Regions from separate parts of the Nocardia sp. CDC153 genome, predicted to be linked through region 1. Evidence: riboswitches for the same ligand, from Rfam matches in the RefSeq annotation. Region 1 holds a riboswitch; the other holds the start of a gene.
The links. A riboswitch is a leader RNA that binds a small molecule or an ion and turns the genes downstream of it on or off. The one in region 1 is predicted to bind glycine.
Positions count from the first base shown of each region.

Region 2: it holds a riboswitch for glycine, as region 1 does, so the genes downstream of both, gcvP (aminomethyl-transferring glycine dehydrogenase) here and VMT65_RS28460 (hypothetical protein) in region 1, are expected to answer to the same signal.

Region 1 covers NZ_JAYKYU010000005.1:377,758-389,746, reverse strand. Annotated here, with positions in the region: gene VMT65_RS28490 (GGDEF domain-containing protein) at 1-599, shown strand, start outside; tRNA gene VMT65_RS28485 (tRNA-Lys) at 562-637, opposite strand; gene VMT65_RS28480 (L,D-transpeptidase) at 849-2,054, shown strand; gene VMT65_RS28475 (hypothetical protein) at 2,080-2,433, opposite strand; gene VMT65_RS28470 (cyclase family protein) at 2,594-3,241, opposite strand; gene VMT65_RS28465 (hypothetical protein) at 3,367-4,074, shown strand; glycine riboswitch at 4,173-4,260, shown strand; glycine riboswitch at 4,261-4,354, shown strand; gene VMT65_RS28460 (hypothetical protein) at 4,396-4,989, shown strand; gene VMT65_RS28455 (hypothetical protein) at 5,056-5,256, opposite strand; tRNA gene VMT65_RS28450 (tRNA-Lys) at 5,532-5,607, shown strand; gene VMT65_RS28445 (O-methyltransferase) at 5,570-5,764, opposite strand; gene VMT65_RS28440 (SRPBCC family protein) at 5,781-6,239, opposite strand; gene VMT65_RS28435 (flavin monoamine oxidase family protein) at 6,253-7,620, opposite strand; gene VMT65_RS28430 (carbohydrate kinase family protein) at 7,617-8,549, opposite strand; gene VMT65_RS28425 (class II aldolase/adducin family protein) at 8,549-9,220, opposite strand; gene VMT65_RS28420 (hypothetical protein) at 9,225-9,701, opposite strand; gene VMT65_RS28415 (AraC family transcriptional regulator) at 9,829-10,848, opposite strand; gene VMT65_RS28410 (DoxX family protein) at 11,078-11,428, opposite strand; gene VMT65_RS28405 (LysR family transcriptional regulator) at 11,517-11,989, shown strand, end outside.
Region 2 covers NZ_JAYKYU010000004.1:67,653-79,641, reverse strand. Annotated here, with positions in the region: gene VMT65_RS22875 (VWA domain-containing protein) at 1-231, shown strand, start outside; gene VMT65_RS22870 (DUF7144 family membrane protein) at 318-728, shown strand; gene VMT65_RS22865 (pyridoxamine 5'-phosphate oxidase family protein) at 799-1,257, opposite strand; gene VMT65_RS22860 (hypothetical protein) at 1,477-1,761, shown strand; gene VMT65_RS22855 (GNAT family N-acetyltransferase) at 1,821-2,273, shown strand; gene VMT65_RS22850 (SUKH-4 family immunity protein) at 2,288-2,848, shown strand; gene gcvP (aminomethyl-transferring glycine dehydrogenase) at 2,986-5,826, opposite strand; glycine riboswitch at 5,987-6,082, opposite strand; gene VMT65_RS22840 (MerR family transcriptional regulator) at 6,213-6,779, opposite strand; gene VMT65_RS22835 (bifunctional nuclease family protein) at 6,997-7,470, opposite strand; gene ftsR (transcriptional regulator FtsR) at 7,538-8,323, opposite strand; gene garA (glycogen accumulation regulator GarA) at 8,368-8,835, opposite strand; gene gcvH (glycine cleavage system protein GcvH) at 9,021-9,419, opposite strand; gene VMT65_RS22815 (CDP-alcohol phosphatidyltransferase family protein) at 9,482-10,099, opposite strand; gene VMT65_RS22810 (GMC family oxidoreductase) at 10,287-11,989, shown strand, end outside.

The sequences.
Region 1 (11,989 bases):
GGGTGGACGCCCTGTCGGACCCGCTGACCAAGTTGCTCAACCGTCGCGGCCTCGACTCCTATCTGGCCGCGCGCATCGGCCGCAGCGAGCGCCGGTCGGCGTATGTCGCCTCGCTGGACCTGGACCGGTTCAAGACCATCAACGACACCTTCGGCCACCCCTTCGGCGACGAGGTCCTGGTGCGGACCGCCCAGCGACTGCGCGACACCGTCGAATCGGACGCCCTCGTGGCCCGCACCGGCGGTGAGGAATTCGTGGTCGTCGGCTACCTCCGAGACAATCCCGCGGCCCTGGCGGAGGGACTGCGCGCCGCCATCGAGACCACCCCGGACCTGCCCGTCACCATCACGGCCAGCATCGGCGTCGCGATCATCGAGGCCTCGCACGCGGATTCCGAATGGACCGAATCCAGCCTGCGCCGCCTGCTGCACCGGGCCGACTCCGCCATGTACCGCGCGAAAGGCCTGGGCGGCAACACTTTCGTCATCACCGACAGCGACGGCGTGGAACCCCTGGAACGCAAGAAGCCCCCGACCGAAATATTCGATCGGGAGCTTCTTGTGGTGCGCCATCAGGGACTCGAACCCCGAACCCGCTGATTAAGAGTCAGCTGCTCTGCCAATTGAGCTAATGGCGCGGATTACTCCGCCGGGGGCCTTGGCTTTCGCTCCGGCCGCTCTGCGGTGCGGAAAGAACATTAACAGGCTTGGGCTCCGAAAGTGAAATCGCCCCTCTGAGCTGCGCGTTTGCAAAGGTGTCGAGAGTTGTTAACGCGCGGGGGGTGATCACGGATGTTTGGAGCGAGCGCTGTGGGACCGGGTGCGCCGAGACGTGGGAGTGGGGTTGCGATGAGTGATGCGAAGGGTCGACGACGTACCGGGAAGCTGCTGGGGATCGGGGCGGCACTGTCTGTGCTGGCGTTGATGCTGGTCGGCTGCTCCTCCGGGAAGCACCAATCCGCCCCGGTGGCAATCGATTCCAACCCGATCGGCGAGCTGATCAAGCCGAAGCTGATCTCCCCTGTCAAGGACGGCGACAAGGGCGTGTCGCCCGGGGAGCTGACGTTGAAGGTCGAGGACGGCACCCTCACCAATGTGGTGCTCACCAGCCCGGAGGGCAAGGCGGTGCCGGGTGAGCTGGCGCAGGACGGCCGCTCGTGGAAGCTGGCCGAGCAGTTGGGATTCGGGCGCACCTACAAGCTGAGCGTGGATGCCGTCGGGCTGGGCGGGGCGGCCACCACCACTATGAGTTTCACCACGATCTCGCCGAACAACCGCACCCACCCGTACCTGCTCCCGGCCGAGAACGAGGTGGTCGGCATCGGGCAGCCGGTGGCCGTGCAGTTCGACGAGAACATTCCGGACCGCAAGGCCGCCCAGGACGCGATCAAGATCACCACCACCCCGGCGGTCGAGGGCGCGTTCTACTGGGTCAACAACCGCGAGGTGCGTTGGCGGCCACAGAACTTCTGGGCCCCGGGCACCAAGGTCGACATCGCGGTCAACGCCTACGGGCACGATATGGGCAACGGCCTGGTCGGCGACAGCGACATCCACTCCAGCTTCACCGTCGGCGACGCCACCATCTTCACCGCCGACGACAACACCAAGATCGTGACGGTCGAGCGCAACGGCCAGGTCATCAAGACCATGCCGACCTCGATGGGCAAGGACTCCACCCCGACCGACAATGGCGTCTACATCGTCGGCGACAAGTTCGACCGCATCATCATGGACTCCTCCACCTACGGCGTCCCGGTGAACTCACCCAACGGCTACAAGACGCCGATCGACTGGGCGACGCGAATCTCCTACTCCGGCATCTTCTTCCACTCGGCACCGTGGTCGGTGGGCGCGCAGGGCTCGGTCAACACCAGCCACGGCTGCCTCAATCTGAGCCCGTCCGACGCGAAGTGGGTCTACGACAACGTCAAGCGCGGTGACATCACCATCGTGAAGAACACGGTCGGCGGGACGCTGTCGGGCGTGGACGGGCTGGGCGACTGGAACATTCCGTGGGAGCAGTGGAAGGCGGGCAATGCCGACCGCGGCTGAACGCCGAGCCGACCGCGGCTGAGTCCTACTTGATGGTGCCGGGGCCGATGCCGCCGCCGCCATTGAGGTTGCCGCAGCCCAGGGCCGCGAGGCCGCCGAGCGAGGAGGCGGTGCCGAGGACCGTGCACAGGCCCTTCTGACCCGAGGAGCCCGTGGTCGCCGAGCCGAGCGCGCCGCCGAGTTTGAAGGCCGAGGATCCGAGTTCGACATCGGATTCGATGGGGTTGTTGGGGTCGTCCTTCTCGCCGGGGACGCCGGTGCCGGGGCTGGGGGCCACGCCCGGAGTGGGGGTGGTGGTCGTCGTCGAGGTGGCGTCGGTGAGGACGATCTCCGCCGAGGCGATGGGCGCAACGGGGAGGATAGCCGCAACGGCTAGCAAAGTGGTTACGGCACAACGGTTCACTGCGGATTCCTTCGGATCGGGCGTGGCCGGGGGCCCCGACGCCCCCGGTGATCCAGAGCAGTCTACGAAGATCGAGTGACCTGCGCCGCAAAATGCGACACACTGGTGTTTCTGTCACACATTCCCGAGGTCGCCGTCATGCCCCGAGGCGGGCGATGGCCCGCACGGGGGCTCCGTCCGCCCCGGGCAGGCTCAGCGGGAAAAGCGATACCTCCACGGGCTGACCAGCGTTTTCCGGGGTGAGCAGCCGGGCCAGTCCGGTCAGGTTCTCGGCGATGACGGCGTGCGCGCCGCACAGGATGCGGTGCACCGGAATCTCCTCGGCGGGAGTCGGATCGACCGAGAGGGCGTCGATGCCGAGGGTGCGCACACCGGTGGCGATGAGGTACTCGGCCGCCTCGACCGTCAGGTGCGGATGGTTCAGGTAGGCGTGCGTGCCCCAATGTTCGGACCAACCGGTCGCGATCAGCACGATCTGCCCCGCGGCGACCCGGCCCTCGAACAGTTCCCGCCCGATCGCACCACCGGCACCGACCGCGCGGGCATCGATGACGACACCGGGGCCGAGGAACCGTTCCAGCGGGAGTTCGTCCAGGGTGGGCAGGGAATCGTCGATATGGCTCGGCGCGTCCACGTGCGTCCCCGTCTGCGAACCCAGATCCAGATGCAGCACATTGACCCCGTCGGCGGCTACGGTCAAGGCGGGGCGGATGGTGACCTCCGGATCGCCGGGATACACCGGCATACCGGACCGAATCGGGACCGAAAGATCGATAATGCGCACTTTTGGCCTGCCTCCCTGGGGTTTTCGCGAGATGATGACAGCCAGCAAGATCGAATGACGTCGCGCCTACCACGCTGATCAGCCACAACGACGAGAGAATCGCCATGTCTGCCATACATATTGCCGTGTTGAACCGCAGTACCGTACTGACCGACGCCCAGGTTTCCGCGGTCGTCCCGGCGCTGCAGACGCAGGTGCACCGGGATTGGGCTCCGGTCTGGGGAAGTGACGCCGAGCTGAGCTTCGTGGGCAGCGGTCAGCAGCCCGAGCCGGGCGCGTGGTGGATCGTGATCGCCGACGATTCGGATCAGGCCGGGGCGCTCGGCTACCACGATCTCACCAGCGAGGGGCTGCCGCTGGGAAAGGTGTTCGCGCGCAGCGACACCAATGCCGGACTGCAGTGGACGGTGACCGCGAGCCATGAACTGCTCGAGATGCTCGGCGATCCCGACATCAATCTGGCCGCCTACGTCTTCACCACCGCGACCACCGGCCGCCTCTACGCCTACGAGGTCGCCGACGCGTGCGAGGCCGATCAGTACGGGTATCAGATCGATGGGGTCATGGTGTCGGACTTCGTGTTTCCGGCCTGGTTCGAGAACTTCCGCAAGCCCGGAAGCACCCAGTTCGATTTCGGCAAGCACATCACCGAGCCGTTCCAGCTGCTGCCCGGCGGGTACATCGGCGCGTTCGACATCGGCGGGGGCAGCGGCTGGCATCAGCTGACCGCGGAGGAGAGCACCCTCGCGTACGCCGCGCGGGCTCGCGTCGGCAGTCGCCGTGAGCGCCGGCGCACGCCGCGCGAGCAGTGGCTGCTCAGCGATCCGCGGTGAGATCGGCCACAATCCGGATGCCGGTGGGTTGCTGTGTGGTGTCGGCGACCCACCGCATCGACTAGGCTGGCCCGAGACAATCGAATATCCGGCCGCTATGAGTCGTGGCGGGAGAAGCCCCGGATCCGGGGTGCCGAAGGAGCAACCTCCCCGGAATCTCTCAGGCACAGATACCGTTTCGACCAGGCCACTCTGGAAAGTCAGGCGTATGGAGCGCCTCACCTACGGTGCAAGTCGTGCATGCGGCGAAGCTCTCAGGTCCCATGACAGAGGGGGAGATCCGATAACCGGGCGAACGCCCGGCTGATCCGAGGACCTCCCATGAGCATCGATACCGCTTCTCTGCCCCGCGTGGCCTCTCTGCCCTGCGTGACTCCGCCCGTCACCCGCGCGGCGACCGCCGTGACCCCGATGACCGCTGTGACACCGATGACCGCCGTGGCACCGTCGCGGGCAGCGGTTCCCAGCTCCGCCACCCTCGCCGCCGCGGCCTCGGGTCGCCGCACCGCCCTTGCCGAATTGCTCACCTACACGCGGTATTTCGCCACCGCGTGCTGCCGTGCGGAGTTGGGCGCGAACGTCATCTCCGACCGCCTGGCCGACCAGGTGACGACCGCGATCCTCACCGGCTGGCCCACCGCCCGCACCGCGCGCCGAGACTTCCTCGAATTCGCGTACACCACGATCCGCCGCGCGGTCGGCCTGTGCCGCTACGAGCACTCCCGCCGCTCCCCCTTCACCCAGCTGTCCGACGGTCAGCGCGATCTTCTCACCCTCCGCGTGGCGGTCGGCCTGTCCGCCACCGAAACCGCTGTGGCCCTGGGCATCCCGGTCCTGAGTGTGCACCGGCACACCGCCCGCACCCTGGCCCTGCTGAAGCGACCGCCCTCCCGCCCGACCGATGTCCCGGCCTGACCGCCACGCGTTGCGTCGGTGTACCCCGCCCGGCGGTCGCCTGCTCGTCGACGAATTCCGGGGCCGCTAGCGGGTTTTGGTCGCGGAGGTGGTCGCCGGGGTGCTGGTCGGCACGTCGATCACTTCGGGGATCTGGCCGCCGCCGAGGAACGGCACCGACGACGTCGGCGAGGGCGGAGTCAAAGGGGCACTGCGGTGATCGCCGCAGGCGGCAACCGTTCCCGCCAGGAGTGCAATGGTCGCCACCGTGATCAGGTGCTTGCGCACGTATCAAACCTTCCGCATGGATTGATCGCAGCAGACCCACCCGCGACACCGTGGCGCATCGTGGTGCGCGTGCGGTGCGCTGCGTCGAACAGGACAGTCCGGCAACGAATCCGCACCGGCGGCAACCATTCTGCTACACCCACCGCCCCCAAACCCCACCGCGCCCCGACTTCGGCACACATGGTCCCCCACCCTGGCACACCTGGTGACCCCACCGATTAGTTTCCCCACCCCCACCCCTGCTATCTTCTTCACCGCACCCACCACGGTGCCCAGCGCCATTAGCTCAATTGGCAGAGCAGCTGACTCTTAATCAGCGGGTTCGGGGTTCGAGTCCCTGATGGCGCACCACAACAGGATGTTCTTGCCCTGAGCTCCCGTACTGCTCGTCTACCTCGAGCGTGGTGACATGCCTATCAGCACCGACGGCGCGAGCGAACCAAATGGTGCTGTATCCCCAGAGCGTTCCGAACTCCAGCACCCGCCGCGCACCTGTCATCTGACAAATCAGCGTCTGTTGGCGTTCAGCCTTCGGCGATTAGTAGGTCGGTCAGGTTGGACATGGAGGTTTGCATGCCTTGGCGGGTGGACGGTTGGACTATGCGGTGGAGGAGGTGGGCGAGAGGGGCGGGGGTGATTTGGTAGTGGACCGTGTAGGTCATTTCGGTTTCGGTGTCGAGCGGGCGGAATTCGAAGATGTTGGTCATTTTTCGTAGCGGTTCGAAACCGGTGCCGGTGTCGACGCGGCGGCGGAGGGGTTTTATTTCGTGGACGGTCCAGGTGGAGCGGGTGGTGAGGGGGCCCAGGGTGCGGTTGCGTTCGGAGTAGGTTTTGCCGAGTTCGGCGGGGCCGTGGTGGTCGGTTACCTCCAGGACAGCGGCGACCCATTCGGCGTAGCGGGCGGTGTTGGAGACCACTTCCCAGACGCGCTCGACGGGGGCGGGGATGAGGGCACGTTCGGAGATTTCGAAATGTGCTGGCATGGGCGGGCTTTCGTCAGAGTTGGGCGAGGACGGCGCGGGCGGTGTCGCGGCCGGAGCGGACCGCGCCGTCCATGAAGCCGTTCCAGTGGTCGGCGTGCTCGGCACCTGCCCAGTGCACGCGGCCGAAGGGGGTGTCTCGCCAGTCGCCGAGGGTCGACAGGACGCCGGGGCCGGGGACCGAGGTGGGGCCGCCGCGGGTCCATTCCTCTGTGGTCCAATCCATTTCGAAGTAGTCGAGGGGGCGCAGGGCGGTCTTGCCGACGACCTTCGCGAACTGGCGCAGGACCGCGCCACGGCGTTCGCGCGGCGGGCGGTGCGCCCAGGTGCGCCACTGCGGGCCGCCGACGAAACCCATCAGCACGCCCGGGCCACCGTCCGGCGGGGTGTTGTCGAACATGGAGCAGACGGGGGAATCGGCACGGAACACGCCCTGGCCGTTGAGTCCGTCCGCGCGCCAGAATGGTTCGGGGTACACCGCTTCGCATTTCATCAAGGTGCCGAAGGTCAGGCGGGAGAACAGGGCGTCCTGTTGCGGCGGCAGCAGCGGACGCCACACGATGCGAGCGGCGAGAGCGGGCGGTACGGCCACGATCACCCGGGCCGCGCGGTGGACGCCGGAGTCGGCGGTCACGGTGACGCCGTGAGCATCCTGCTCGATCTGCCGCACCGGGGAGTCCAGCACCACCCGGCCGTCCAGCTGCTCGGCCAGGAGTTCCGAAATGCGCTGGGAGCCACCGATGAAGCGTGACTCCTGGGCACCGCCGGTGACGCCGATGCCGCGGTCGATGGTGCCGGGCGTGGTCTCGTTGCCGAAACCGGCGATGTACCACAGGCTGAACAGCAGCGAGGCGTCGGCGGCGGACCCGCCGTAGGCGGAGCCGAGGAAGACGTTCACCAGGTCCAGCGCGCCGTCGGTGAGTGTGGTTCCGCGCAGCCAGCTTTCGAAGGTCATGCCGTCCCATTTGCGGGCGTGATCCGCGCGCCAGGGCTTGTCGACCGGGATGGTGCGGGCCAGGCTGTTGATCCGATGCATGGCGACACCCAGATCCGGCAGCGCCAGCACGTCCGGCGGGATGTCCCCGGTGAAGCGGCGGGCGGAGTCACCGCGCACGTAGACGCTCGCGCCTTCGTTGTAGGCGGGGAAGGTTCGCACGTCGAGGTCGCGGGCCAGCCCGAGGATGTGATCCTGTGTGGGACCGACGAATTGGCCACCGGCCTCGACCACTCGCCCGTCGCCGAGGTCGTGGTTGACGGTTCGACCACCGACGCGCGAACGGGCCTCCAGCACAGTGACATTCAGCCCCGCGGCGACCAGGTCGCGGGCCGCGGACAGCCCCGCCAGGCCCGCACCCACCACGACGACGTCCGTCTTCTCGCTCATAGTGTGGGAGTCCCTTCCGCGTAGGCGTCGGCGGCGGTCAGATCGAAGTCCCCGTGATCGCTGCCCAGCCCCTGCGCCACGAGCGCGGCTGCGGCACAACCCAATACGGCGGCGGCGCGCAGATCGCGACCCAGGGCGATTCCGCGCAGGAATCCGGCCGAGAACGCGTCACCACACCCGGTCGTATCCACGACATCGGTGGCGAACGCGGGCACCGCGAACGTCTCGGTGGCGGTGACCACCAACGCACCCTGCGCACCGCGCGTCGCCACGACGCAGCCGACCCCGCGATCCACCAGGTCGCGGCAGCCCTGTTCGAGGGTGGCGGCACCGGTGCAGCCGAGCACCTGATCGTCATTGGGTAGCAGATAATCCAAGTGCGGCAGCGCCGGAGCGATCCAGGCCAGCACACCCGGATCACCGACGGCCAGCAAATCGGCCGACGTGACAACGCCTGCGGCGCGGGCCGGTTCGAGTATCTTCGCCGCCGCCTCCCCACCGATCAGCTCGGGTCCGCCCAGATGCAGGTGGGTGGCGCGGGCGATCTCGGCGTGCGGAGCGTCGTCCGGACCGTAGGTCAGATTGGCCCCGGGCACATGGAAGGCGGGCCGACTGCCGTCCGGTCGAATCGGCAGCACCGACGCCGAGGTCTGAACGTCGGTGCGCCGCAGCAGCAGTGAGGTGTCGATGCCGCGCGCACCGAGCATGGCGAGCAGCAGATCACCGATCGGGTCCGTCCCGATCGCGCCCGCGCAGCGCACGCTCGCACCGAGTTTCGCCAGCGTGAGCGCCGTCCCGCCGGCGGTTCCCGCGGGGCTGAACCGAATCTGCTCGACCAGGGTCGCGCCCTGCCCGTCCGGAATCTCCTGCACCGGGCGCACCTGCACGTCGAACACGTGCGCCCCCAGGCAGATGATCGATTGCTCCACTACGTGTCCTGTTCGTCCAAGCGATGGGTGGTGCCGTAGCCGCGGCGCAGCGCGGCCTCGATGACGGCCGCCTGCTGTTCCGTGCTGAGCGTGCGCACCGAGCCCGAAACCATTGCCTTGCGGTAGATCTCGCACACCCACTCCAGCAGCAGCGTGTTCTCCACCGCGTCGTCCAGGCTCGAGCCGAGGGCGACCGCACCGTGGTTGGCCATCAGCGCGGCGCGCCTGCCGTCCAGCGCGGCGAGCACGTGGGCGGCCAGCTCGGGGGTGCCGAAGGTGGCGAAGGGGGCCACTCGGATCACACCCCCGAGCAGGAGCTGTTGGTAATGCACACAAGGGATCTCGTCCACGACCAGCGACAGCGCGGTGGACTCGACGGCGTGGGTGTGCACCACCGCGGCGGCGTCGAACCGCGCGTACACGCCCAGATGCAGTTCCAGTTCCGAGGTGGGCGCGAACTCACCGGCGACCACCCGCCCGTCCGCATCGACGACGGTGACGTGCTCGGGTCCGGCCTGCGCGAGCCGGACTCCGGTCGCGGTCACGGCCATGTGATCACCCACCCGGAGACTCACATTGCCCGCCGTACCGATCAGCAATCCGGCCGCGGCCAACCTGCGCGCCGCCGCCGCCACGGCCGCGCGAGCTTCGTCGAATTCCCTGTGCGCCATGTGATTACTGCGGTGCGCTGATCTCGCCCGCCCCGTGCAGGGTGGCGTACGCCTGGCCGAGTGCGACCAGCCCCGCGGGCACGCCGACCACGACACCGCCGATGATCGGACCGATCGCCGCGCCGATTCCCAGCCCGGGGATGCAGCCGCCGATCATGCCCACGACGGCTCCGATCGCGCAGCCCGCGACCAGACCGACCACACCGCCGGCCATGCTGCCGATCGTCGCGCCGAGCATGAATTCGTTCCCGGCCTGGTTCAGCGCGTTGTTGATATCGGCTTGGGCGTCGACGGGCGTCGCGGACTGGATCGGCGAAATCGCGTCGGCCGCAGGCGAAACGGGAGCGGCGGGCGCGATCTGGACGGGGGCCGGATCCGAGACCGCGGGCGCGGCATTGGCCGTCGTGGCTTCCGCGCCGAGCGCGACCAAGGCCGCCGTGGCGACCGCCAGTGTCATCCGGGTACGTGCAGTGTTCCGCATGGTGGATCCTTCGTCTGTTCCGCGTCGCGTTCGCGACTGCGCAGAAATCTAGGACCGGGTGAACACCGTCACATCCCGCGGCCGCACGCTGACCGCGCCGGCCCCCACAATGGCCGGAAATCCCCCGTCAGCCCGCGAGCCGCCGCTCCGCGCTGGGCGGATGTCCGGTCCAGCGGATGTAGGCGCGCCGGAAATCGCGAATATCGCTGTAGCCGACCTCGCGCGCGACGACGGCGACCGGCAGGCTGGATTCCCGCAGCAGACGAATCGAGTGACGCTGTCGCACCCGGTCTCTGATGACGCTGAAACTCTGTTCGGCCAGCGCCAATTGGCGGCGCAGGGTGCGTTCGGAGACGTGGAGTTGACCGGCGACATCGGCCGCCGAGAGCGGATGCCGCAGATCCCGTTCCAGCACGGCTTCGACCGCGGCCACCACCTCGGGCTCCGTCCGGCCGCTGCCCAGCAGTCGGCGGCACGCGTCGACCGCCATCGCCCGGGTGGGTTCGTGGTGGGTCGAGAAGGCGATGTCGAGGGCCCGCGCGGGAAAGACGGCACGGTCGGCCCCGGCACCGAATACCACCCGGCAGCGCAGGAACCGCGAATATTCGGCGGCGTACGGCGGGGGCGGGTAGGTCAGTTCCACTCGCGAGGGCGACCAGTCCGCGCGAATCACCGTGCGCGCGAAGACCATCAGCGTGGACAGGGCTTCCTCGACGAGGAACCGGCGCAGCTCCGGCTCGGGTCGGCGCTCACGGAAACGCACCGCGACCTCGTCGTCGAGGTGCTCGAGATCCACATCCACGAGGCTGCCCGAGGCCAGATGCAGATCGAGCGCGACCGACACCGCGTCGCCGACCGTGGCGCACGAGCGCATGGCCACCCCGAGCATCCCCATCGACAGCAGCATGTCCCGGCCGCCCACCAATAGGCCGAGCGGTTTGCCTGGCAGGTCCCGCACCGCCCGGCGCAGCACCGCGGTCGCCTGGCGAAACGACACCTTGATCGGGTCGGCGGCCAGCAGCTGCGCGATATCGAGCCCGGTGCCGACGAACCACGCGCCGACCTCGACTCCTTCGCGGCGGCCGATCTCCACGACGCCGCTGAGCACGGTGGGCGGGATGATCGGCAGATCGATTCGATCGTTCATGCGGCCCGCTCCCCGGACCGCACCATCGCGGAGCTGGTCACGCGACCAATACTAGGGTCAGCGGTCGCCGTTCGTACCCGGTTCGTGCCGACACGGAATTCGCGGGAAGTTTGGACGACGCCGGGGAACTCAACTCGGCCCCCAGCTATAGATCCAGGAGCTTCCCCGCGTCGCGGCGACGACTCTAACGGCTCCGGCCCGGCCTCCGCCAACCATTTTCGACCTGCGGTTATCGCGCGAGAGCCAAGGCCAGGGACCCGACGGCGAAGGCGAAGTAAGCGCCCGGGAAGGCGATATTGGCGAACACGCGCTCGCGCACGTGGATCGCCAGGGCGAGGACGAAGAAGAGCACCAGCCCGATGGCGGCGGCAATACCGATGACGCGGAAACCGAGGATGCCCAGGAGCAGGCCGATCGCGCCCGCGCCCTTCAGGACACCGGCCGTGGGAATCCAGGACTCCGGAAAGCGGACGGCAGCCGAGTTGGCGCGCACGAAATCCGCGCGGGCCAGATCGGCGACGGCCATGCCGCCATTGATGGCGATGGTGATCGCGGTAATGACCAGGTAGGCGATGAACATTCGCTTCTCCAGACGGAATCGGGGGACGAATTCGAGCCTGGTACAACGCCGTTCACGCGTCCAATACCTGCATCTATAACCTGATGGCATGGATGTGGACACCCGGCTGCTGCGCTATTTCGCCGCGGTCGCGGAGGAGGGGAATCTCAGCCGCGCCGCCGAGCGGCTGTTCGTCTCACAGCCCGCGCTGACCAAACAGATCAAACAGCTGGAGAGTCTGCTCGGCGTGGCATTGTTCACGCGCTCCAAAGCCGGTATGGCACTGACCGAGCCGGGGCGGGCCCTGGCCGAGCGGGTGCCCGCGGTGCTGGGCAGCTGGGACGAGGCGCTGACCGAAACCAAGAGCGTGGCCAGCCGCGCGGCGCGAGTCCTGCGGGTCGGGTTCGTGGCCAGCGCCGCGAACGAGGCCACCCAGTTGATCATCGCCGAGTTCGGGCGGCGCAGGCCCGAGTGGCGGGTGGCGATGCGGCAGGCCCCGACCTGGTCGAATCAGACGGCCGGGTTGGTCGAGGGCGATGTGGATGTGGCGTTGCTGCGATTGCCGTTTCAGGGGCGGGGAGA
Region 2 (11,989 bases), on a different contig from region 1:
GACGGCCCCGAGGACGACTCCCCCGTCACCGGCGATCAACTCCTGTCCGATATCGCCGCCGCCACCGATCCCGCCCACCCGATCCGCATCGACGTCATCGTGATCAACGGCCCCGGCACCCAAACCCTGCAAACCCTCACCCAACGCACCGGCGGCACCTACACCAAGGTCAACACCACCGCCGACCTCCCGTTCGGCACTGCGGTCTCCCAAGCCCTGACCACCCCATAACCGGGTCGACTCCAGCGCTCCACCGTTCGAGCAACACGTGGGCCGCGCTTCCGGCGCGGCCAGCAAACCCGTGGCATATTCAGCGAATGGCACACAGTAGTGGTAACGATTCCTCGCTGAAGCAGGACGTCGCCGCCGGAACATCCGTCGCGGCGGGCATCCTGCTGATCGTCATCGGCGTCCTGTCGATCCTGCAGGGCATCTCCGCCGTAGCCGCCGACAACCTCCTGGTAGTCACCTCCGACTACATCTACAAACTCAACACCACCGGCTGGGGCTGGATCCACATCATCCTCGGCGCAATCGAAATAATCGTCGCCATCGGCCTCCTAGCCGGCACCACCTGGGGCCGCACCTCCGCCCTAGTCCTAGCCTCCCTCTCCATAATCGAAAACTTCCTCTGGATCCCCTACTACCCAGCCTGGTCCCTCCTCATCATCGCCCTAGACGTAGTAGTCATCTGGGCCATAGCCACCTACAAACCCGCCAAGGTCTGAACCACGCCACCCGAGAAGCGCCCCACGGATTGCGAGAACCCGTGGGGCGCTTCGACGTTCGGCGCCAGGCTCAGTCGACCGGCTCGTCGAGCCAGAGACCCGCCCGCATGACGGTCCGCCCGGAGAATTCGGCGGGCCCGCGCCAAACCTGGATCCGCTCCGGCACCAGGTAGATGTAGGTGAACCCCGGGGTAGAGCGGGGAATTCTGGATGCCCTGGCGTAACCCTCGGCCGCCGCGTCATCGACGTCCGTCCGGGCAACGATGCTCGCCACCGCGTCGATCATGACAACATCGGTCGTGCTACCCAGTGCCACCCGAACCCGCGGCTGATTCTCGATATTCCGCAGCGTCCGACTGCCGTCGAATGTCGAAGTCAGCAGCCGAGCCCCATCCCACCAGTAGGACACGGGTATAAGGTGCGGCCCCCGCACCCCATCAGCCGTCGCGAGCCAAAGATTGTCCGTATTCGACCGCAACCGCTCCAGCGCCGACTCCCGCCGCTCGGACAAGTTCCGGATGTGATTCATTCGCGTCCCCTTTCACTCCTACGCGACGGTAACGCGAAACCCCGCACCGGCGCGAGGACGCAACCCGGAATGGCACGCACTCGGCATAGCCGTGCGGATACCAGTCCCATAACAACGCTAGTCGGTGAGTTGGCAAGTGCCGCAGCAGGTTTCCTGACCGAGCGGCAGAGTTGCACGTCTTGATTCGCCAGCCGGGCACGCTCGGGCGACAATGTGATCGTGATAGATGTTCCCCCGTTCATCGATGGGGCACGGGTCCTGAAGGTTGCGGACATCCGTGGCTTGACGCCCACTGGCAGGACGCGGCATTGGGTAGATGGTCGCCTCGTTCAAGACTTCTCACGCCTGGTGATCGCTCAGTACGACTCGAGCTCCCAGGTGTACTTGTTTTACTGCGATGCGGAGTGGGAGTGCATCTCCGATACCGATCACAGCGAGATCGCAGCAGCCGTCCTCCAGGCTGAGATGGAGTTCGGCGCGGTCGAATTCGCTGATGTCTGGTGATGTGCCCGAATTCCACTCCAGGGTGCGCCGCTCGACGGTGCGTTTTTTAGACTGCCCGGGTGTCCACGATCGTTCTCCGCGCAGCCAACCTCGACGATGCCGGTACTGTTCTCGAGTTTTGGGGCAGGGCTGCGGAAGATGCGCACCGGCCGGCCGATTCTGTTGTTGCGATCGAAGGGCTGATACGGCGCGATCCCGAAGCGTTGATTCTTGCCTTTGACGAAGGCGAGGGCGCTGGTGAGTTGGTGGGTACGGTGATTGCGGGGTGGGATGGCTGGCGCTGTCATATTTACCGTTTGGCGGTCGCGCCTGGCTGCCGCCGTAGGGGTGTTGGAGGGGTGCTCATCCGCGCTGCGGAGCAACGATTCGCTCGACTTGGAGGGACGCGCGCCGACGCGATGGTGCTCGATGAGAATGATCTCGGGCAGAGCGTCTGGAAGGCCAACGGTTATGCGCCGCAACCCGAATGGTCGCGGTGGGTCAAGCCACTTGCCGCGTCGGCACGATCGTAGGGAGGGGAGGGCGAATGCTGGTTGGAGTGGACTGGGAGGCGGTTCGTGGGAGTCTGCCGCCGGGGGAGATGCTCAGGTTTCGGGGTGACTTCGCGGAGCGGGTCTGGAGGACGCGGGATGCGGTCGAGTTTGCGGTGACGTTCGGGATACCGTACTCGCGGGGGCTGTTTCGGATGTCGGCCGAGGTGGCCGAGCGGGATGCTGCCAGCGCTGATATGGAGTTCGTTGCCGATATCGACTCGATGCCGACCGTCACACCGGTTGGAGAGTTGCAGCCGTTGGGGCTGTTGTTCCACGCCATGCTCTACGTTCGCCCCGCCGATGGGACCATATGGGTGTCGGATCCGGACGCCGAGGTGGAATTCGAGTTGATCCACCGCGACCTCTCGTCGCTGGCATACCTGGTGTACAAGGTAGAGGTCGAACGACCCGGTCCCGAGGAAGACCCGACGCCCTACGACTGGGCTGAAGTCGAGGAAATCATCCAAGAGGATATGAACCGCTGGGATGCAACGCCTTTCGATGACGCCACCAGATTCTGGACCACCTTCCTCCAGTCGTATCCGATGATGTGAGCTCCGTGCCACCCACCCCGGCGGCCGAGCCAGCCGGGCGCGTCACAACGGGCAGCGGTTGCCGGTGCACAACGACGAACGCCCCACCGGTTGCGGGAACCGGTGGGGCGCTTGCGTTTCCGAGCGATCAGGTGGGATCAGTCGGTGTAGGTGTCGAGGGGTGGGCAGGAGCAGACGAGGTTGCGGTCGCCGTAGGCGCCGTCGATTCGGCGGACGGAGGGCCAGACCTTGGGTCGGGGGTGCTTGATGCCCATGGGGTAGACGGCCTTTTCGCGGGTGTAGGGGTGGGTCCATTCGCCGACCAGGCATTCCGCGGTGTGGGGAGCGCCGCGCAGGGGGTTGTCGTCCACCGGCCAGGTGCCTGCGGCGACCTCGTCGATTTCGGCCTTGATGGCGATCATGGCTTCGATGAAAGCGTCGAGTTCTTCGAGGTTTTCGCTTTCGGTCGGTTCCACCATGAGGGTGCCCGCGACGGGGAAGCTCATGGTGGGGGCGTGGAAACCGTAGTCGGCCAGGCGCTTTGCGACGTCGTCGACGGTGACACCGGTCTGCTTGGTGATCTCGCGCAGGTCGAGGATGCACTCGTGGGCGACCATGCCGTTGTCGCCGGTGTAGAGGACCGGGAAGTGGGGGTTCAGTTTGCGGGCAATGTAATTGGCCGAGGCGATGGCGGTGAGGGTGGCGCGGCGCAGGCCGTCGGCGCCCATCATGCGGATGTAGGCCCAGGTGATCGGGAGGATCGAGGCCGAGCCGTACTTGGCGGCAGACACCGCGTGCGAACCCTTTTCAAGGGGATCGCCGGGCAGGTACTTGGCCAGGTGCTCGCGCACCGCGACCGGGCCGACGCCCGGACCGCCGCCGCCGTGCGGGATGCAGAAGGTCTTGTGCAGGTTCAGGTGGCTGACATCGCCGCCGAACTTGCCCGGACGAGCCAGGCCCACCAGGGCGTTCAGGTTCGCGCCGTCGACGTACACCTGGCCGCCCGCCTCGTGCACCAGACCGCACAGCTCGGCCACCTCGTGCTCGTACACGCCGTGCGTGGACGGGTAGGTGATCATGATGCAGGCCAGTCGCTCGGCGTGATCGGCGATCTTGGCGCGCAGGTCGTCGAGATCGATATCGCCGTTGGGGCGGGTCTTCACGACCTCCACCCGCATGCCGACCATGGCGGCCGAGGCCGCGTTGGTGCCGTGCGCGCTCGAGGGGATCAGGCACGTATCCCGGTGCGCGTCACCGCGATCCAGGTGGTAGCGGCGAATCGCGAGCAGACCCGCGTACTCGCCCTGGCTACCGGCATTGGGCTGCAGGGAAACCCGGTCGTAGCCGGTGACCGCGCACAGCCAGCCCTCGAGGTCGTCGATGAGCTTCAGCAGTCCGGGAGCATCCTCGACCGGCGCGTACGGGTGCACCCGGTTGAAGCCGGGCCAGGTGATGGCCTCCATCTCCGCGGCCGCGTTCAGCTTCATGGTGCAGGAGCCGAGCGGAATCATGCTGCGGTCCAGGGCAATATCCTTGTCCGAGAGCGCGCGCAGGTAGCGCAGCATGGCGGTCTCGGTGCGGTACTTGGTGAACGCCGGGGCGGTCAGGAACTCCGAGGTGCGGACCTCGATGTGCGGGCGCTGCTTGCCGTGGAACAGCGCGCCCTCGGGGCCGACGGGGATCTCCGCGCCGAAGCAGTCCAGCACGGCGACCACATGCGCGTCCGTGGTGACCTCATCGCACGCGATGGCCACATGATCGGCGTCGACGAGCCGCAGATTGATGCCGCTCCCCTTCGCCTTGGCCACAATGCCTTCCGCACCACCGGGCACGTTCACCAGCACGGTGTCGAAGAAGCTCTGGTGCACGACCGCATCGCCGAGCCCGGCGGCCAGCCACTGCGCGTGTCCATGTACCCGCCGTGCCAGCGACCGCAGCCCGTCCGCGCCGTGATACGAGGCGTACATGGCGGCCAGAATGGCCAGCAGCACCTGCGCGGTGCAGATGTTCGAGGTCGCCTTCTCCCGGCGAATGTGCTGCTCACGGGTCTGCAGCGCGAGCCGGTAGGCGAGGTTGCCGTCCGCGTCCACCGACACACCGACCAGTCGGCCCGGCAGCTGTCGCGCATGCGCGGAATGCACCGCGAGATAGCCCGCGTGCGGGCCGCCGAAGCCCAGCGGCACACCGAAACGCTGCGTGGTGCCGAAACAGACGTCCGCGCCCTGCTCACCGGGCGGCGTAATCAGCGTCAGCGCAAGCAGATCCGCGCCGACCGCCACCAGCGCACCGCGCGCGTGTGCGGCCTCGATGACCGGAGCCCAGTCCACGATGCGCCCGGACGCGCCCGGCTGCTGCACGATCACACCGAAGAACTCACCCTCGGGCAGTTCACCCTCGGCCAGATCGGCCTCGACGATCTCGATCCCCAGCGGCTCGGCGCGCGTGTACAGCAGCGTCCGCGTCTGCGGGAAGAGATCGGTGTCGATCAACAGCCGCGAAGACTTGCTCTTACGGTTCGCCCGCTGCAGCAGCGTCATGGCCTCGGCCGCCGCGGTCGCCTCGTCCAGCATGGACGCGTTGGCGACCTCCATCGCGGTCAGATCCGCCACCATGGTCTGGAAGTTCAGCAGCGCCTCGAGCCGCCCCTGGCTGATCTCCGGCTGGTAGGGCGTGTACGCGGTGTACCAGGCCGGATTCTCGACCAGATTCCGCAGCAGCACCGGCGGGGTGAGCGTGTCGTAGTACCCCAGCCCGATCATGGAGGTGGCCACGGTATTCGAATTGGCAAGCGCCGCAAGCTCGGCGAGCGCCTCGTGCTCGGAGACGGCCGCGGGCAGCGCATTGAGCCCATTGCCCTCGGGCGCGTCCAGAATGCTGGCGGGCACGGCCCTGGTGGCGAGTTCGTCCAGCGACTCGACGCCCACGGTCTCGAGGATGCGGCCGGTCTCACCGCTGTCGGGGCCGATGTGGCGGTCGGCGAAGGATCGAGTCCAGATCACGGCTGCTCCATTGGGGTGGGCGGGGTCGACCCGGAGGCCGACACTACGTCTGCCCTCCCCCTCTGTCCTCGATGCCTGAGAGATTCGGGCCCCGACCTTGCGGCCGTTGCCCTTTCACCATGGGCGGGTGACGCGCGGCCACCACTTTCCAGAGGCGCCGAAACTCCGCACGGTCCCTTGTGCCTGAGAGATTGACGGGGAGGTGCTGCTCCTTCGGCGTCCGAGGCTACCCCCGGAACTCTCCCGCACGGCTGCGACGCACTCGCCAGTTTAAGGGGACCCAGGTTACAACAATGTTGCCTGGGCTCCGTTTCACACCGAGCAGCACATCGGGCAACGAAAATGCGCGCCTCCCGAGGGCGACGCGCATTCGTAAACGGCTGTGTCTAACCGGTCTTGCTCATCCGGGCCTTGCGGCGGAAGGACAGCTCGTCCTCCGGACGCTCGGAGGTGCTGCCGTCCTCGGCGCGCTCGGCCGGGAAGTTGGCTATGGCACCGGTCAATTCGCGCATGGCACCGCTGACCGCGATACCGAACACGCCCTGTCCGCCCTGCAGTAAATCGACCACTTCCTCGGCGGAGGAGCACTCGTAGACCGTGGTGCCGTCGGAGAAGAGGGTGATTCCGGCGAGGTCTTCGACCCCGCGGCTGCGCAGATGATCCACGGCGATGCGGATGTTCTGCAGCGAGATGCCCGCATCGAGCAGACGCTTGACGATCTTGAGGACCAGGATGTCCTTGAACGAGTACAGACGCTGGCTGCCGGATCCGGTGGCGCTGCGGATGGACGGGACGACCAGTCCGGTGCGGGCCCAGTAGTCGAGCTGGCGGTAGGTGATTCCGGCCACCTGGCAAGCACTGGGCACACGGTAGCCGACGAGTTCGTCGGGCACCGTGTCATCGGGGAACAGCCCTGGCTGCACCACATCCTGAGGTTGCGGTTGATCTCCCACTGACTACTCCCTTACTGCGTGCCTATCAGGGCTGGGCTCTGTCAATCGACTCTGGAGCGTTGGCCTAACAATCGAGGCTACTCCCCTGATTGTTGCGGGAGAATCGGGTCCATCCAAGGATCACCGGGCGCGTGTTTTTAAACCTAAACCTGAGGTAGAGACACGGTTTTGTCTCGTTTGGAGATCAACCCAGGATCATCGCCAGGTCAGGAGTTGGTCAGCTGTCCGTGGCCTTGAAGTCATCGGGAGATACCGATTCGAGAAACTCCTTGAACTTCTCGACCTCGTCCTCGCGCTCGTCCGGCATGACCAGCCCGGCCTCTTCCAGGACCGGCTCCTCGGCATAGATCGGGCAGCCCACCCGCAGCGCGATGGCCACCGAATCCGAGGGCCGCGCCGAGATGCGCAGATCGTTCTCGAAGACCAGGTCGGCGTAGAAGGTGCCCTCCTGCAGATCCACGATCCGCACTTCCTTGAGGGTGTGACCGAGCTCCTTGATCAGGATCTTGATCAGATCGTGGGTCAGCGGGCGGATCGGGGTCACGCCCTCCTGCTCCAGCACGATCGCGGTGGCCTCGGCCTGACCGATCCAGATCGGTAGGTAGCGATCACCGGAGACTTCCCGGAGCAACAGCACGGGCTGATTCTGTGGCTGCTCGACACGGATGCCGATCACACGCATTTCGCTCATCGCACTGCCTCCCAAATCCACACCGGCCGCCAGCCCCCGGCTGTAATACCGAGTCTAGGCGAAGATTTCAGCCGCCGAGGGAAGCGCGCACAGAGGTCTTCACCAGGCAGGTGTGCAGGGTCAGCGACAGCGCCGCCAACTCGCGCACCGTCTCCTCGGCGCGAGCGCGGGCGTCCGCGTCGCGACTCTTGGCGATCGGGGCCGCGATCTGGGCGACCATGGCGGCCTCGCGATCGGCGGCCAGCTTGAAGGCGCGCAGATGCCTTGCCTCCAAACCGAATTCGCTCAGGGCCTTGGCGGTGCGGGCCAGGGTGACGGCGTCGCCGTCGAAATAGCCTGCCGCACCGGGCGTAATGAGGTTGGCGCGAATCAATTCCGTCAGGAACTTCTCGTCGATGCCCGCCTGGTCGAGCAGATCCGCCCGGGTGATCCGGATTTCGTGATCGAACCGAAGCTCCTCGGGCGACACCTCACCGGGCACCGCGTTCAGCCGCCGCAGGCGGCCGCCCCCGTTGGGGGACATGGCGTCAGGCGACGCTGATGTCGAATCGGGCATGGCCCCGACCCCTCCCACGGCGTTCGCCCGGGCCCGGGCCTCCCGGACCCCGAGCGTCGCCGCCCCGCTGTCGATCGCTTCGAGCTGTTCCTTGATCACCTTCAACGGCAGGTACTGATCCCGCTGCGCGGTCAGCACGAAGCGCAGGCGCTCGACGTCGGCCACGTGAAAGCGGCGGTACCCCGAGGGCGTGCGCTCCGGGCTGATCAGGCCCTCCGACTCCAGGAATCGGATCTTGGAGATGGTGATGTCCGGAAAATCCGGACGCAGGAGATCCAGCACGGAGCCGATCGACATGCCTCCGCGCGTCCACTGCGCTGCGCCAGTCATTCCGCTCGGCCCTATAGAGCCGAATCGCTCGTGGCGGGCTTGGGGCCCGTCAGGAAGACGAGGCGGAACTTGCCGATCTGGACCTCGTCGCCGTTCTGCAGCTCCGAGGAATCCACCGGCTCCCGATTGACGTAGGTGCCGTTGAGGCTGCCCACATCGACCACCTGGAAGGTGTCGTCGTCCTGGCGGAATTCCGCGTGGCGACGGCTGACGGTGACATCGTCAAGGAAGATGTCGCTGTCGGGGTGGCGGCCCGCCGAGGTGGTCGGCTGGTCGAGCAGGAAGCGCGAACCGGCGTTCGGACCGCGCTTGACCACCAGCAGGGCCGCGCCCGCGGGCAGACCCTCGACCCCCTGAACCGGCTGCTCGCCTGTCTCGGTGCGCGGCGACGTCTCGACCTCGTTCAGGAAATCGGCACGGAACACCGAAGTGGTCTCTGCTGCCGTTTCCTGGTAACCCGGGTCCTTGTTCTCGCTCACCCTTGCTCTCCTCCTCGAACCGAATAATCCATGCAAGCAATTGGTGCCCTCAGCGATGCGGCACTCCGGCCGCTTCCCGCCTCGGGCAGGTCCGGATATACCGGGCACCGGCTGCGCGCACTTCTGTTGGCATTGACCGTACCCTGCCAGGGCGTACCCGTGCAGGTAGAACTGTGAAGGCTCCTTCAGCCTCCGATAACTCCTTGATAACCTGCGGCATCCAGGAGCTTTCCGAGCGCCGCGTCGAGCGCTTCGGCGGAGTCGGCCTCGAGCTCGAAGAGCCAGCCGTCGCCGTAGGCGTCGGAGTTGACCGTCTCGGGCTCGGCGTCCAGAAGATCGTTCACCGCAACGACTTTCCCGGCGAGCGGGGCGTAGATGTCGGAAACGCTCTTGGTGGATTCGATCTCGGCGATGCTCTCGCCGGCCGGAGCCTCGGAGTCGATCGCGGGCAGCTGCACGAACACGACGTCACCCAGCTGCGACTGCGCGTAATCGGTGATGCCCACCCGCACCCGGGTCGGACCCACTTTGCTCACCCACTCGTGCTCTTCGGAGTAGCGCAAATCCTCGGGTACTGCGGTCACAGGCAGTGTCCTTTCAACGGGCGTTCCTCTCGGGATCGTCGTCGATCCGTCCGCCGCACACCCTATCGGGAGTGATCATGGTGCGGCACGGGCGGTATCGCTCGGGCCACGGCGACTGCCTTGCCGAGGTAGAGGATTCCGGTCCAGACGTAGACCGCCGTGCCCCAGATCAAGAATGCCCCACCGAACGCGCGGCCGAAACCCGCGGCGGCCCAGTCCATCTGACCCGCGAGCAACCAGGGCAAAGCGGACATGAGGGCGAAGGTGGCGGCCTTGCCCAGGTAGATGACGTCGGGCGGGGGCAGATCGCGGCGCTTGTAGATGCCGAGGGTGACGGTCAGGATCGCGTCGCGACCGACCAGGATCACCACCACCCACCAGGGCAGGATGCCGCGAATCAGGAAGCCGCCCAGGGTCGCCAGCAGATAGAGGCGATCCACCAGCGGGTCCAGCAGCGCGCCCAGCCGCGAGGACTGATCGAGCAGCCGGGCCAGCTTGCCGTCGAGCCAGTCGGTCACGCCGCTGGCGACCAGCAGCGCGAAGGCCCAGCCGTCGGCCTTCTCGACCAGCAGCAGCCACAGGAACACCGGGACGCCGATGAGCCTCAGCACACTGAGGATGTTGGGCACCGTGAATATCCGGTCGCTGTAGACCGGTTCGGTGTTCCGCTCGGTAGTCACAGACCGGTCTTACCGCAATCACCGCGGCATCTCCATCCGGCCACGCCGCCTCGCCTGCCGACGACCGAACAGCTATGGCGCAACCCCAACTCTCGGGGGCTCTCAGGGGCTTCGCCCCCGAACCCCCAAATGAGAGATTTGTGTGTAATCCTTCTCATACCGTGGTTGAGCAGCGAGAGGAATGACCATGCCCGACTTCGACTACGACGTCGTTGTTATCGGTTCCGGGTTCGGGGGCAGCGTGAGTGCGCTGCGGCTCACCGAGAAGGGCTACCGGGTGGCCGTACTCGAGTCCGGACGCCGCTGGAACGCCGAGGACATTCCCAAGACGAACTGGAATGTGCGCAAGTCGATCTGGGCCCCGCGGCTCGGGCTGACCGGGACGCAGCGGATCAGCGTGCTGGGCAAGTGCGCGGTGTTCTCCGCCGCCGGGGTGGGTGGCGGGTCGCTGATCTACGGGAACACCCTCTACGAGCCGCTGCCCGCGTTCTACACCGACAAGCAGTGGGCGCACATCACCGACTGGCGTTCGGAGCTCGCGCCCTATTACGACCAGGCGCAGCGCATGCTGGGTGTCGCGCCGAATCCGCGCATGACGCCCGCCGATGACGTGATCCGTTCCGTGGCAGAGGATCTGGGGGTCGCCGACACCTTCCACGCCACCAATGTGGGCGTGTTCTTCAATGAGGCCGAGCCGGGTGTCGAGGTGGACGACCCGTACTTCGGTGGGGCGGGGCCGCGGCGCAGCGGGTGCATCCACTGTGCGCGCTGCTTCACCGGCTGCCCGCACAACGCCAAGAACACCACCCCCAAGAACTATCTCTACCTGGCCGAGCAGGCCGGGGCGCACGTGTTCGAGTTGACCACGGCCACCAAGGTGCGGCCCATGACCGGCGGCGGATACGCCATCGAGACGGCCCGGTCGGATCGCTGGATTCGCAAGGGCCGCAAGGTGTTCACCGCCGAGCAGGTGGTGTTCGCGGCGGCCGCGCTCGGCACCCAGAAGCTGCTGCACAAGATGCGCGACGAGGGTGTGCTGCCGAATCTCTCGCCGCGCCTGGGCGAGCTGACCCGGTCGAACTCCGAGGCGATTCTCAATGTGGTGAGCAAGGCGCGCGACGACTTCGCCGAGGGCATCGCCATCACCTCCTCGATCCATCCCGAGCCCGACACCCACATCGAGGTGTGTCACTACGGCATGGGCCAGAACGGCCTGTTCCCGCTGTCGGTTCCGCTGGTGGACGGCGGCGCGTTCCGGTTCCTGCGGTTCCTGCTGGCCATGGTGCTGCACCCGGTGGTGTTCGCGCGCAGCCTCAATGCCCATCGGGCGTCGGAGAAGTCGGTGATCCTGCTGGTCATGCAGTCGCTGGACAATTCGCTGACCTCGTTCCGGCGGTGGGGGCAGCTGAAGACGAAACAGGGCACGGGCAAGCCGAATCCGACCTGGATTCCACTCGCGCACGAGGTCGGCAGGCGGTTCGGCCAGAAGGTCGACGGCGACGTGCAGATGCTCGCCATGGATGTGTTCAACATCCCGGCCACCGCGCACTACATTGGCGGCTGCGTCATCGGCGAGGGCCCGGAAAGCGGTGTGGTGGACCCGTATCAGCGCGTGTTCGGGTACCCGGGCCTGCACATCGCCGACGGTTCGGCGGTGACGGCCAATCTGGGCGTGAATCCGTCGCTGACCATTACCGCGCAGGCCGAGCGCGCAATGGCGTTCTGGCCCAATCGAAACGAGGCCGACCCGCGTCCGGAGCTGGGCGCGCCGTACCGTCGCATCACTCCGGTCACGCCCAAACACGCGGTCGTGCCGGACTTCGCGCCGGGCGCGTTGCGGCTGCCGATCTTCCCGACCGACTACCCGACGGACCCGGCCCTGCCCGTGAA